Regions from separate parts of the Cohnella boryungensis genome, predicted to be linked through region 1. Evidence: riboswitches for the same ligand, from Rfam matches in the RefSeq annotation. Region 1 holds a riboswitch; the other holds the start of a gene.
What was found. Region 1 has a riboswitch for cyclic di-GMP ahead of ACFO1S_RS17420 (fibronectin type III domain-containing protein). Riboswitches for the same ligand answer to the same signal wherever they lie in the genome.
Positions count from the first base shown of each region.

Region 1 (7,398 bases):
TCAACACATCGAGTCCGAGCACCGGCTCGTCGTACAAGGTCAGCGGCGCCCGACTGGCCAGACCGATGAGATTGCCTACGAGCGACTCCATGCCTCTTGAAAGCTGCCTGATTTTTTTTTGCGGATCGAGCTGAAACGATTTGAGCAGCTCATGAGCGAACGTCCAGTCCCAGTTAGGATGAAAACTCGCAGCAATCTGCAAAACCTCGATAATCCGCGCTCCTCCGAAGGATTTGTTTTTCTCGCGCATATAACAGAAATCCTTCGGAAGCTCTCCTCTGCCCAGCTTTTTTCCCCTTACCTCGATTGTGCCGTCGTTCGGGAGGATTCCGCCTGCGATCACGTTAAGCAAGGTCGTTTTGCCGGCGCCGTTGCGCCCGAGCAAGCCGTATATGACGTTTTCCTCCAACTGCAGATCCAGATTCCGCAAGGCGTAGGATTGGCCGTATTTTTTGTTTAGATTGCTGCAAGTCAATACGATGCTCACGGCACGTTCATTCCTTTCTCAACTGCTTGATCATGTCCATGATGTTGTCGGTTGTCAGCCCGAGCTTGTCGGCTTCATTCAACAAATCGGACAACAGCTCGTTGTAGAAACGATCCTTGCGCTTCACCTGAATCTTCTGTTTCGCATCAGTCGCGACGTACATGCCCAGTCCTCTTTTTTTGTACAGGATACCCTCGTTGACGAGCAGACCGATCCCCTTCACGACGGTCGCAGGATTGATTTGGAAGGTCTGGGAAAACTGCGCCACGGAAAGAACCTGCTCGTCCACGCGGAAAGTGCCGTTCAGAATATCGTCCTCAATTAGGTAAGCGACCTGTTGAAAGATCGGTTGCTTATCGTCGAATGTGATGTTCATTACCTCACCATTCATCATCTAGGTATGTTACCCATCTAGCATACCATATTTCGGCTGTTGACATTTAATTCAGTACGCATTACAGTATACTACAATAGTAACATACTAGCATGCCAAGTGTGAATAGGATTGGCTAATAAGGACTTCCAGAGTTAAAAAAACGATATAGGGAGATGCGTGAAGTGACCAATTTAATCGAATTCAAAAACGTAACGAAAGAATACAAAATCGGGGAAGTGCCTATTAAGGCGCTGGGCGGCGTAGATTTTACGATTTCGGAGGGGGAATTTGTCGTTATTTTGGGGGCAAGCGGCGCGGGTAAAAGTACGATTCTGAACATCCTTGGCGGTATGGATACGGCGACTTCGGGTCAAGTATTCGTCGGTAATCAAGAAATAACAAAGCTAAGCGAAAACAAATTAACCGCATATCGCGGCGAGAAAGTGGGCTTTGTCTTTCAATTTTACAACTTGATTCCGAATCTAAACGCTCTGGAAAATGTCGAGTTTGCCACGGAGGTGTGTAAGAACCATCTGGATGCTGAAGATGTTCTGCATAAGGTCGGCTTACAGCATCGGATCAAAAACTTCCCATCCCAGCTCTCGGGAGGAGAGCAGCAAAGAGTGGCCATCGCCAGAGCGGTTGCCAAAGATCCTTTGCTCTTACTCTGTGACGAACCTACCGGAGCTTTGGATTATGTGACTGGCAAATCCGTCTTGAAGCTTCTTCAGGATCTGAATAGGGAAACGAAAAAGTGCGTTGTGTTGGTCACCCATAATTCGGCAATTGCTCCTATGGCTGATAAGGTGATTAGGGTGAAAAGCGGCAAAATCGAAAGCGTTACGGTGAATGAGGAAAAGCAAAGCGTCGAAGGGATTGAGTGGTGAGCATGAAATTATTAATAAAACTATTTAGGGATATTAAACAATCTGCAGGGCAATTTATGGCCTTTGTATTGGTTGTCGCAGTCGGAGCTTTTTTCTATGCGGGGCTCGTCACTTTGAGCGATAATCTTAGCGCTTATACGAAGGGGTACTTCAAGGAACATAATTTAAGCGACTTGAATGTCTATTACAGTCAAATCTCGAAACAGGATGTGGCCGGTTTCAGTGAAATAAAAGGCATCAATAAAATAGAAGGGCGCTATACCTTCGATGCCGCACAATCCTTCGGAGAGGATAAAGCGACCTTACAAATTCATTCGATTCCTGCAAATAATGAAATCAATACGCCTGCTATTATCGAGGGGAGTATCCCGTCTATACAGGGGGAAATCTTATTAGACTCCCATTATGCTAAAGAGCATCAGTATCGGGTCGGCGATCCAATCCCCGTAAGTGCGAACGGAAGAGATTTTACATTTACAATTAGCGGCTTGGGCGAGAATGTTGAGCATACCAAAAAGAATGAAATACAAGACCATAAAACCTACGGAGTCGCTTATATTGCCGAAGAATCTCTAACTGAAATCCTGGACGTCTCTTCCTACAATGAAATCATGATTGATGCGCAAGAAGGCTACGATATCGACAGCTTAGGCAAATCCATTGAAGAGCAGTCCAAGCAACTTCCTTATTTAAGCCAGGTGAGCAAGGAACGCACCTTCAGTTATGCTCAGATCAAGGCAACGATACACAATAATGGCTTGATGAGTAAGGTTATCCCGTTCGTTCTCTTCTTGATCGAAGCGATTATTTTATTCCTCGCCATGTCGAGGATAATCGATTCTCAAAGAAATCAAGTGGGTATTATGAAGGCTTTGGGTGTACACAACAGAAGCATCATGCTTCATTACATGGGATACCCCGTGCTCGTAAGTATTATCGGCTCCATCCTGGGATTTGTAATTGCCGAATTTGTATTTGTGCCGTTAGTCACCGCATCGAATGCAAAAGCCTACTCTCTGCCCGGCATTCAATTCACGCTGTCTTGGTTATCGATCATTCCCCCCATCCTTTTCTCGAGTGTTTTTGGAATGCTATCCTGTTACTTAAGCGGGAGAGCCCTATTAAAGGAACGTGCGGCACAGGCGATGCGTCCCAAACCGCCAAAGAAGACGAAAAAGCTATTCATAGAAAGAGTTCCGGGGATTTGGAGTGCGATTTCCTACAGCTACAAGCTGATTCTGAGAAATATATTCCTGAACAAACAGAAAGCTTTAGCGAGCTCAGTTGGCGTTGCTGTAAGCACGGTTTTAATCATAACCGCTTTTGGCACACAAACCTCCTTGCAGAAAGTAGCTGACCAAGTTGAAGACGTATATACCTATGATTTAAGAGTAGATTATAAGATCGGAGCCTCTTCTGATACGGCAGAAGTCCCCTCCGGGATTAAAAATCGTTATTCTTTATCCACCTTTCCTGTTGAGTTCATCCACGAGGATGAGAAAGAAAATGCTACCTTAGTCGTTACGGAAAAAGAAAACAATCTCATTCATTTCTTCGATGACAAGGAGAACAGGATCGCTTTGGCGGATAATGGCGTGCTAGTCCCCCAATCTTACGCCGACAATTATCGGATTAGAGAAGGGGATACCATCCAATTAAAGTTCACGTCGCCGGAGCTTAAAAATAAAACGGTAGATATGAAGGTATTAAAAATAACGACACAGTATTCGAATCCGTCGTTCTACGTCACCCCCGATTATTTGGAGAGCTTTGGGCTGGAGTACAGTCCAACCTCGCTTGTAGTCGAAGCCAATAGCTCTACAGATCTTATAAGCGTTCGCAGCTTCTTTGAACAAGATCAATATGTAGATACGATATCAGATAAGAATTACCTTAAGAAAACAGCTCAATATATTTTGAAGCAAAACAGCTTCATATTTATCATGTTTATCGTCAGTGCCGTCGTTCTCTCTTTTGGCGCGATCTATACGATCTCTTCCATTAACATATATGAAAGGAATCGCGAGCTTGCAACCCTTAAAGTACTAGGCTATCAAAAATATAAAATAAACAGGCTTATATTTACGGAAAACCTCATCCTGACCGCCTTTGCGGTAATTGCGGCTTTGCCGATAAGCGGCTATGTATACAGCTTTGTTGTTCAGGCACTGTCTAGTACCCATCAACAAATCCCGGATAAATTAAATATATTCGTACTTGCGGTCTCGGTTAGTCTAGCCTTCATGCTTACCATTCTGTCTAGCTTATTGCTAAGAAGAAAAGTAACGAAAATCAATATGATCGAGTCTTTGAAGAGTGTGGAATAGTGGGGGAATTGAGGGAGTAGCTTGATATTTCTGAAGAATGAATCCTTATAGGACTTAAGGGGATTAAGCCATTTCGTGTGCTTAACCCCTTTTTTATTTGAAATTATGTCCTAAGGCAACACATTTTATAACTTTAGTCTCAGAATACAGAATAATTTAGAAGATACAAAAAGGAGAAACGTGGAAAATGTCGAATTTCTGAGAGGGTAAATATTCCTAAGTATACTAAATCAACCTTTTAATCAAGGCCATTTGAACTGAAAAAGGCAAACCTGTTCGAAAGACAGGGACGCAAAGCCACGGACCTTAGGCATCGGTCGAAAGACTGATTGCTATGGCAGCCGGGTTGCCTGCTCTAGTGGTCTTTTTATTTTTTCTCCAATGTCCTATTTCAACCATAAAAGGGGAATTATGAAATGGAAATTCGATTCGTATCCAGATTGGCTAAGGTATTATGTTTCGTCTTGCTTGTAGAATTCATCGTTCCTTTATTATGGAGTTCTCCGACTTATGCATCGTCCGCATCGCCGGATGTCAGCATTCAGTTCAGGTCGCCATTAGCCCCTGCAACGGGTGCGTACATACCCGATTACGGGGAACCTTACGGAGAACGGAACGGATACACGTACGGATGGAACTTCGATCATACTCCCTATTCGGTCAATGAGGCCGTATACGGTTCTTCGTTGCTGGATTCAGCTATCGGCATACAAGCCGGAGGGCAATGGGAAATTGCATTGCCTGCTGGCAGCTATGAGGTAGAAATCAGCGTAGGCCATGCCGTGTATGGCAGTACCACTACGCTCCAGGTAGAGAATGTGACGTTCTGGGATCACGCCGAGCTCCCGGCCGGCGGACTGGACAAAGTGAAGAAGCGCGTTCAATTGAACGACGGCAGATTAACCCTGAAGGGAGATCAAGCTAGCCCTTCGGCCTTCATCCATACGATAGAGATCACGAAGGACGTTCTGGCTAATCGTCCGACGCCGTTGCCTTATATCGGGTTGCCTGCGGAGATAAACAAGGTGCCCGGAGACAAGATTATTTTGTCCGGCTCGCAACGCAATGAACACAATGCCATTCCGTCCGTCAGAGTGAAAGAGCTGGGTCAGGCTATTGATAACTATATGAATGAACAAATATCGGTAATGGAACAACGAATTGCTACGATGGAGCAACAGGCCGAATCCTGTGCGGGTTGCAATGCCAGCGACCTGGAATCGGCGATTCTCCGCAGTCCGAACGAATACGTCGTGATGAAAGCGGGGCATCTGAATCTGGATGCTTCCGCGACGTTTGGCTCGCCATCCAAGCCAGTCTTTCTTATCTTGGACGGTTTGAATACGAACCGGAATCTAACTCTTACCGTATACGGAACGTTGGCGGTTAAGGGAAATCTGAACGCGAATACGAATCTGACGCTGCACCTGAATGCACCCGATCAACCGGCAGCAGCCGAAAAAGGGGATATATGGGTCGGGGGTTCGCTTCATTTGAATAACAATTCCGCTGTGCGAGTGGCAGGCGATTTTATAGCGGGAAGTCTTATCTATAACAACGGCCAATTGAACGTCCAGGCCGATCGGCTTCTTGTTGCCGACAGTATGCATATTAACACCCAGGTAGATATGACCATTGCACAGGAAATGCTCGTTGGCAGTTTGGTATCGAATAACCAAACGGCGAACATCAGAGTAAGCACAGGCGATGTATTCATTCGCGACGATATTCACGTTAATAATCATTTGAGCATTCAGACCGGAGGCGTCGTTGCGATCGGCGGCAGCATCACGGCGAATCAGAAACCGACCATCGCCACCGGCACCAGCGTGGTCGGCCAAACGAAATTGCATTACAGGGTCAACGGATTGCTCGCAGAGTATTATACTGAACCGAATTTGACTGGCGATCTATTCATCGTGGTGGACGAGAACGTAAATGTGAGCAACAAACTGCCGATTGCCAAGCCTGGTCTTAACGACGGCAATATGTCGGTGAGATGGACGGGGCAAATTACTCCTTATTTCACCGAGATGTACGAATTCGAAATGGATGTTCGCGGCGGGGTCAAGCTGTGGGTGAACGGCGTGCTTCTTATAGACAAATGGGAGGCAACGGGGAACGGCAAGTATTCCGGATCGCTTGCGCTTGAAGCCGGAGTCGATTATGACCTTCGTCTCGAATATGCCAATCGCGGGGGACAGCCTCAAGCGATCTTGAATTGGGCCAGCGAGTCCGGGACGAAGGAGGTCGTGCCGCAGAGCCAATTGTCGCCGTTCGCGATGCCGATGCTGACGGCGACCGCGACGGAGAACCTCGTGAATATCGCATGGACGACCGCCTTCAATGCGACCGATTACGAGTTAGAGGTAGATGGGATCATCTACTCGTTGGGCAACCAAGCCGCCTATACCCACGCTCCGCTGGAACCGGGCACTTTGCATAAGTATAGAGTCAGAGCGATCAACGGCGATATTAAAGGAGTTTGGTCGATTCTGCAAGAGGTGTGGACGTTACCGGATGTACCAGCCAATATACTGCTTCAATCGACAAGTAACTCCGTGACGTTAACATGGGATGAAGTGACAGGGGCTGCCGGATATGAGGTTGAAACCTATAACACGATTATCAATAATGGCAACCTTACGACATATACAGAATTAAACCTAGATCCGAACATACAGCGTACGTTCAGAATTCGGGCGCATAATACCAGCGGTCCCGGAAAGTGGAGCTCCATCATGGTCAAGTCAACTCTGCCCGGAGCGACAGGCGCATTGTATACCATAGCGACGGATACTTCCATCGCCGTGAGCTGGGATGCGGTTTCCGGTGCGGATAGCTACAACATTGAGGTTGACGGCACAATCGTGGGAGGTCTTGCGGATACAAAGTATTTGCATGCGAATTTGCAGCCGAACACGATCCATTCTTACCGCGTTCGTTCCAATAATAGCGAAGGATCGAGCGGATGGAGCGAGGCAGTTCAAGCGGTTACGCTTCCGTCTGTTCCGCGCAACTTGCACGCAAGGAGCGTTGCCGGCGACCATATTCATCTCGAATGGGACGAAGTAACAGATGCTACCTCCTATGATTTAGAGGTCGACGGAGTAGCGGTCGAAGTTGGAACAAGTACGAAATACAATCATTCGGGACTGGAAGCTAACACGGAGCATACGTACAGAGTACGTGCGAGGCATCATTCCGTCGTCGGCAATTGGAGCGAGGCGGTTACGTATGCGACATTGTCCGGCGTGCCCTTGAACTTGCACGCAGTATCAACCAGCAATGAGATTACGCTTTCTTGGGATCCGGTAGTCG
Region 1 covers NZ_JBHSED010000036.1:98,552-105,949, forward strand. The annotation lists gene ACFO1S_RS17400 (ATP-binding cassette domain-containing protein) at 1-487, opposite strand, end outside; gene ACFO1S_RS17405 (GntR family transcriptional regulator) at 495-863, opposite strand; gene ACFO1S_RS17410 (ABC transporter ATP-binding protein) at 1,046-1,750, shown strand; gene ACFO1S_RS17415 (ABC transporter permease) at 1,753-4,077, shown strand; cyclic di-GMP riboswitch class I at 4,333-4,431, shown strand; gene ACFO1S_RS17420 (fibronectin type III domain-containing protein) at 4,494-7,398, shown strand, end outside.

Region 2 (7,398 bases), on a different contig from region 1:
GCTCTATTTGTTTTTTGCGTTTGTATTAATGCTCAGCATCGTGATCTCTTCTTCTTCGCTCACCCGGGCAGAAGGCGGCGTAACAGACAGCGTATACGGGGATCCTGGCATGAGTCTAATGAGCATTGCCGGTCAGGAAATTACGGAAACGTTGATTACAAGCGCGAAGCTTTATGATCAGGAACCTGAAGTAAAGAGCGATGGGAGCATTGAGACAAGAGGTAACGAATTGCAGAACATTCGGCCAAATATCAATAATCGGGTTGCGATCGTATTCGACTGGGGACTTCCCAACGACACGCATTCTTACACCGATGGTGCCACCTATACGTTCAACCTTCCGGCTGAGTTCGCAATCCCGGGCAAAATGACGGGGTTGCTGACCGGTGGTGTTGGCGAATACGAAGTAGGGACGGACAGGAAGGTTACCTTTACATTCAACGATAGTATTCTGGGCCAGCAGTTGAGCGGCAGCTTCTATGTTTGGGTGTTTTTCGACAAGGTTAACATGGGAGGTAGCACGGAGCAAAAGATTAATTTCTCTTCCGTCGGACAAGGGATAATTGATGTCAACTTCGCCAATACGGCTATGGACAAGCTCAAGAAAACGGCGCAAGCCAATAAAAATAACTTCAACTCGGATGAAATCGTATGGACGGTCGATTTCAACCAAGGAGAAAAAACGATCCAGAACGCGGTGCTCACGGATACTCTTCCGCCCGAGCTGACACTGCAAGGCAACATTCAGATTTGCCCGCTCGAAGTCCAATTGGACGGCACGGTGAAGGTGGATGCAGCAGCGCCGTGTACGACGGCGGCAGCGTTTCCGGTTAATCTGGGCAATATCGACAAGGCGTTCCGGGTCACGTATACGACGGCTGTTAAAGCGCCGACATCGGCGCCGTTCAAGAACGTCGAGTTCGCGAATGCGGTCAAGCTGACTGGAGACAATGTTCCGCAGCAAAGCGATATCGGCAAAGCGACGATCAGCTTTAACGAGCCGCTGAACAAGTCGGGACAAGACAGCGCGTATGATTCGAAGACGCAGACGATCACCTGGAATATTCAATACAACTACAATCAGCAGGCAATAACCCAAACGAACGCATGGGTTAAAGATACCTTCGATGCGGCCAATAAGACTCCGCAGAAGGTCGTCGACGGCATAGTAACCGTCTACGAAGTGCTGATCGACAGCAGCGGTCATGGCACGCGCGGAAGCGTCGTCGATCCGGCGAATTACACGCTGACCGGACTGGGGACGGATTTCGACGGCGGGTTTAACCTGCATTTCAACGGTCCGATTACGAAGGCCTACGATATCGAATACAAGACGCAAGCCCAAGATCGTATTTACAAGGACGAAACGGTGTCCAACACAGTAGAAATGGCCAACACTACACCTAAAAGCGGCTCTAAGGACATTAAAGAAGTCATTTTCGACAAAAGCGTAAGCGTGGAAAACTTCAAGGACAAGACAATTGAATGGAAGCTTGTCATAAACAAGGATGAGAAGGCGATGGCGGATATCGTCATTGCGGACGACTACACGGGAAGGCATATGAAGCTGGACCCGACTACCTTCAACGTAACCGGTCCTGATGCCGCCCAATTTGTAATCGAACCCAACACGGGAGATCTCAATTACGAGAGCGGCTTTAAGATCAAGCTGAACCCAGGCGTGACAATTACTAAAGAGCATGTGATTACTTTTACGACTACGTTTGATCCTACAAGAGGCATGCCGACAGGCAATGTGTATAAGAACGAAGCGACCATCGACTGGACGGAAGGCGGAGTTGCTCAGACTCCGATCATGAAAGAAGCGGAAGTCGTTCCACAGAGTTATACGCTCAATAACGGCAACAAAAAGGGCGAATACAGCGCTGCAGACAAAACGATTACCTGGACGATCGACGTCAACTACAATCTGCACGATATTCAAGAAGCGATCATCAGAGATTCCTATACGGGCAACCAGGATTTCGTAGACGGCTCTCTGAAGGTCAACAAGCTCGTGCTGAATGAATCGAATAACGCTACGACACTCGGGGCTCTGGTTACGATCACTCCTGGACAATTCCAGTTGAATTCGGATCGCAAGGGCTTTGAACTGAGGCTGGGCAACATTGGCCCGAATGCTTATCGCATTGAATACAAGACGACACTGGATGTGCCATACCCGATTGTAGGTAACTACTCCAACAATGCGTCTTTGCAAAACGGTACGACATTGCCTTACCTGTTTGAAAAATCGGCTACAGTGACGCCTGCGCATGGTGGCGAGTATGTTACCAAAACGGGCACTCAAGAAGGTCAATCCGATCTTGCTTCCTGGAGGGTTACCCTAAATCCGAGCCAATCCTATATTGCAGCCGGTTCGGTTGTGACGGATACGCTGTCTGACAATCAAATTCTGCTGGCGGATACGTTAAAACTCTACAAGACTGTATTGCCGGATGACAACTCGGGCAACGTTTCGGTTAAGGGTGGCTTGGTTGATAGTGCCGAGTACGATTTAACGGTAACCGGGAATACCTTTACGATCACGTTCACGAACGTTGTTAAAACGGCTTACATTCTGGAGTACAAATCGTTTATTAATGCCGATAGTGGCGATCGGATCAAAAACAAGGTAGAGTTTGCAGGACATTCCTCTTCGGTCATCGGCAGCGGCAACCAGCAAGGCGTTGAAGTTGTATTGGCTGGCGCTGGTGGCGGAGCATCCACCGGTAGCGGGAAATTGAAGATCGTCAAGACGGACGATTTGAATCAGCCGCTGGCCGGCGTTAAATTTGAGCTCTACAATTCGAGCGGGACGACCCTTCTAGAGACGCTGGTTACCGATGCAAACGGAGAAGCGGAAACATCTAGAAACTATCGTTATAACAAAAATACGAGCGGATTGCCTTACAAGCTTAAAGAAGTGTCGGCGCCAAGCGGATACTTGATCGATCCGGATTACGGGACGGGAACAGGCAAAAGCATTCTGTTTCAGGACCCTGCAGTATCGTTCAATATTGTGAACAAAGTCATTCGCCAAGGCTTCGAGCTGGTTAAGGTGGACGCTGCCAATGCAGCGAAAAAATTAAAGGGAGCGACGTTCGAGCTACGTGATTCCGGTAATCATGTCGTTGACGTGCTGACGACGGGGGATGACGGTAGAATCGCGAAAGGCGATCTTCCGGCAGGCAATTATACCTTGGTCGAGACGGCTGCTCCGACCTTCTATGAATTGGACGCAACGCCGATTCCGTTTACGATTGTGGCCAACCAAACTGAGATCGTCAAGCTGAACAAGACAAACGTTCAGGGCACCGGCGGCAAGCTGGTTCTCACCAAGGTCGATGCCAAGGATCATAACACGCTATTGTCCGGGATCGAATTCGAGCTTCGTGATTCTACGAACGCTGTGATCGATCAAGGAACGACGGATGTCAACGGCGTCATCGAATTTACAAACCTGCCTTACGGCCTCTACACGTTGGTAGAGACAAAAGCGGACGGCTACGTGATCGAGAAAGCCGAAACGGAAGTCTCCGTTCACCAGCCTACAACGATGGTGATCATTGAGAACAAGGAAAATGATCGCTCAGTAAAATTAACGAAGTACAATGACAACAAAACACTGGCTCTTCCAGGCGCGATCTTCGAGCTGAGAGCACAAACCACGCAACTGGATACGAATATGAACTTCGTATACGAAGTTGTAACGGGCATCGATGTGTCCATGCTAACGACCGATGCGAACGGCGAGCTGTTCCTTCCGGACCTGCCGGTCAATAAGTATCGGTTGGTCGAAACCTTTGCGCCGAACGGCTACCATTTAGATAAGACGCCGGTTGAGTTTGAGATTAAGAAAACTCAAACCACAACTGTTCTCGTTGAGAAAACAAACGTCAGAATATCTGGCGGTGGAACTCCGGGTCCGGTAGATCCGGGACCAGGACCATCTCCGAGCCCATCTCCGAGCCCGGAACCGACACCGACACCGACGCCGAGCCCAGAGCCGACGCCGAGCCCGGAACCGACATCAAGTCCGGAACCGACGCCGAGCCCAGAGCCGACGCCAAGTCCAACGCCGTCCAAGGAAATTGAAGAAAAAACGCCAATCGACACTCCGGTTAAAGGCGAAGTCGATGTGCCGGAAGGCGGAAAAACAACGGTTGTCAAACAGCCGGAGCATGGGAAAGTAACCGTCACGCCTGACGGAAAGTGGACTTATACGCCAGACAAAGGCTATAAGGGCAAGGATTCCTTCACAATTAAAGTGATCGACAAAGACGGCAATGAAGAGGAAATCTTGGTGGAGATCGATGTCGAGGACGTGCCGCGCGGCGGTGTCGACACGGACGGCAAATCTCCTGCCAAAACCTTGCCTAAGACAGGCGAAGACAGCCCGCTGCCTCTGCAGCTTTCAGGCGTAGGTCTCGTACTCTTGGGGATCGTCTTCCTCAACCGCAAGAGATTGTTTCCTTCCAAAAAATAAACCAAATTAGAGAGAAAAATCTATGAAACCTGCCGAGATTCGGCAGGTTTTTCCTTGCATTTTGAGCCTTTTTGGGGTATTCTTTTAATAGAAAAGCAAGCTCGATAAATGGCAAACCTGTCGAAAGGCAGGGACGCAAAGCTAGAGGGCCTTCCCTTCTTGAAGGATGGCAGCCAGCTACCGAAAGTCTAGGCTTTTTTTGTTTTATACGAAAGCTTCACGATAACGGCAAACCTGCTGAAAGGCAGGGACGCAAAGCTAAAGGGCCTTTTCTTCCTCGGAAGATGGCAGCCAGCTACCGAAAGGGGTTTTCCCGATGTTGAGAAAAACAGGCAGAATGTTATTGGCCGCGATGGTTTTACTGGCCGCACTACCAACACTGGCATCCGCGAATGCGGGAAAGACGAGCGCTGAGCTCGATAAATCGGCTGTAGAGAAAGGCTCGATCGGCATTCGGTTGGGCAAGACGGATGCAATCGTGAAAGCCAAGGTAACAAAAGGCTCTGCAAGCTATACATACACCTTGACTCCGAACCAGGCTGGACGGACGTTCTGGTTGCCTACTCAGATGGGAGACGGGGAATACGAAATTGCCGTCTTGGAGAATGTCAGCGGCAATAAGTATCGGGCCATTCTTTCGGAGAAAGTCGCCGTGAAGGTAGCGAAGGTTACCGATGTCTACCTCAATTCAGTGCTCAATCTCGACTGGCAGGACGCTGACAAGGCCCAGGCCAAGGCGAAGGAATTAACGCGCGGCATTGAATCGGATGAACAGAAGGCTAAGCTCATCTACAATTACATCGTCGAAAGCGTTCGTTACGACAAGGAGCTGGCACGAACCGTAACCTCAGATTATGTACCGGATATTGACGCGACGCTCAAATCGGGAAAAGCAATTTGTTACGGATATGCTACGCTATATGCGGCAATGCTGCGCAGCTCCGGCATTCCAGCCAAGCTGGCCATGGGAAACAGCAAGCTGGTTGACGAATATCACGCTTGGAACGAAATTTATCTGGACGGCAAATGGGTCATCGTCGATACGACGGTAGATGCAGGACTCGCCAAAGGGAACAAAAAAATAACTTTCGAGAAAAAATCGAGCGATTATGATGCAATCAAATACTATTAATCTGCTAGGATGATAGCAATAATAAAGCCGGGATCGTTTTCTGATCCCGGCTTTTTGTTTCATGAAAGATGAGCTATTCTTCGGTTTTGACGGCATGAACGATCAATCTGTGGGTGGGGTTAACTAGCGGCTCGCAAGTAATTAACGTAAGCATGGCATCCTTTCCGTCGCTTTCCAATACGGAAAGATCAGTCGGCTCCACGACCTTGATTTCCGTTACGGTATAAGCGGCTTTGCCGTCTTTAAGCCGAATGTCGATTCGATCTCCGATTTCCATTTCGTTTAGACGATTGAAGAGACGGCCTGTAGTGCGTGCCCTGTGTGCGGCGATGGCCGAATTGCCGACTTCGCCGATCGCGGCCGTTTCCTTGAGATGACCGGCGCCGACTTTCATATTCTGCATCGTAGCGCCCTCCAGCACGGGCAGCTTCAGATCGATCTTGTCGATCTGAATAATGGCGATGGCGCCTTCGTCGACGGTCTCCTCTTCTTCCGCATTCGCAGGAACGTTCGCGACGGCCGCTTGTCCTGCCGCGCTACCGTCGAAGACAGCCGAGAGCCGGTCGTACTCCGAGCGTATTTTTGTTTGTTTGGCTGCCCGTTCAGGGCTTTGCTCCAGAGAATCGAGAAGCTGCTGCTGCTCCCGATCGTAAATATATTCACGAACTGAAGGGAACGCAAGCAGAATAACGCCTGCGACAATTAACACATAGGCAAAGATTTTGAATTTCATTTTATTCCTCCGTATCATTTCAATAATTTACCATATACGTATTTCTATGCAGGGAGGTTCATCCATGAAATAATACTCGTAGCAGCTGAACAAAAACTATACATAGGCTTTGTAAGAAATAATGCGTGGCGGCTGTACAGAATTTGTTCAGCGCGTCTTGTTAAACTATTTTTGTTTCAGACCTATAGTTATATTGGATCAGAACCGATATACTCAACTATAGTTCCCATAGACTAGTTTAATGGGTCTTTTGTATTATCTTGATTGGCTTTTTGGAAAAGGGGTATTTTTTCTCATGAGAATATCGTCAATCGTTCGCAAATATTGCCGAAAGAGCATCGTTGTGTGCCTATCATTGACTATGCTTACGGGCTGCGGCTTTTTTGGAGGGGAGAAGAAGGGGGACGAGCAAGCTGGCAACCAGTCAGAAGTCGTTCGCTACGAGGGCCCAATGAGCAAGGTTCTCCCCTACGTATACACGGCCCGCAAGGAATTGTCGCTTACCTTTAACGGAATGGCCGATAAGCAGACGATGGAGAAACTGCTGGATGAGTTGGACAAGTTCAACATTAAGGCTACCTTTTTCGTACCGGGCATGCGCGTGGCGGAAGAGCCGGATATCGCACAATTCATCGTATCCAGGGGTCATGAGATTGAAAACAACACATTAAGCCGACTGGACATGTCGAAGCTTAGCTACACGCAAATTCACAAGGAAATTCAGCTCAGCAATGAGATTATCAAGAAGGAAACCGGGAAGCTGCCCCGTTATTTGCGCACCAGATCGGGGGATTATACCGACGACGTCAGGCTTGCGGCCGCCCAGACGGGAATGGAGGCGGTAGTCGTATACAGTCTGTTCCTGCACAATTGGCAGGGGGAGACGGATGCAGACAAGCTATCTTTCGTAAGGAAATACATAACTCGCGGCGGAATTATTACGATCGACACCGAGGAGAACAGCGATCTTGTCGAGGAGATCCCGATTGTTGCACAAGCTGCCAAGGATGTCGGTTATGCGCTCATTCCGTTAAGTGAATTGAT
Region 2 covers NZ_JBHSED010000005.1:7,470-14,867, forward strand. The annotation lists gene ACFO1S_RS04540 (SpaA isopeptide-forming pilin-related protein) at 1-4,489, shown strand, start outside; cyclic di-GMP riboswitch class I at 4,590-4,674, shown strand; cyclic di-GMP riboswitch class I at 4,707-4,792, shown strand; gene ACFO1S_RS04545 (transglutaminase-like domain-containing protein) at 4,806-5,621, shown strand; gene ACFO1S_RS04550 (class D sortase) at 5,695-6,354, opposite strand; gene ACFO1S_RS04555 (polysaccharide deacetylase family protein) at 6,650-7,398, shown strand, end outside.
Region 2: linked by a shared signal. The riboswitch ahead of ACFO1S_RS04545 (transglutaminase-like domain-containing protein) and the one ahead of ACFO1S_RS17420 (fibronectin type III domain-containing protein) in region 1 are both predicted to bind cyclic di-GMP.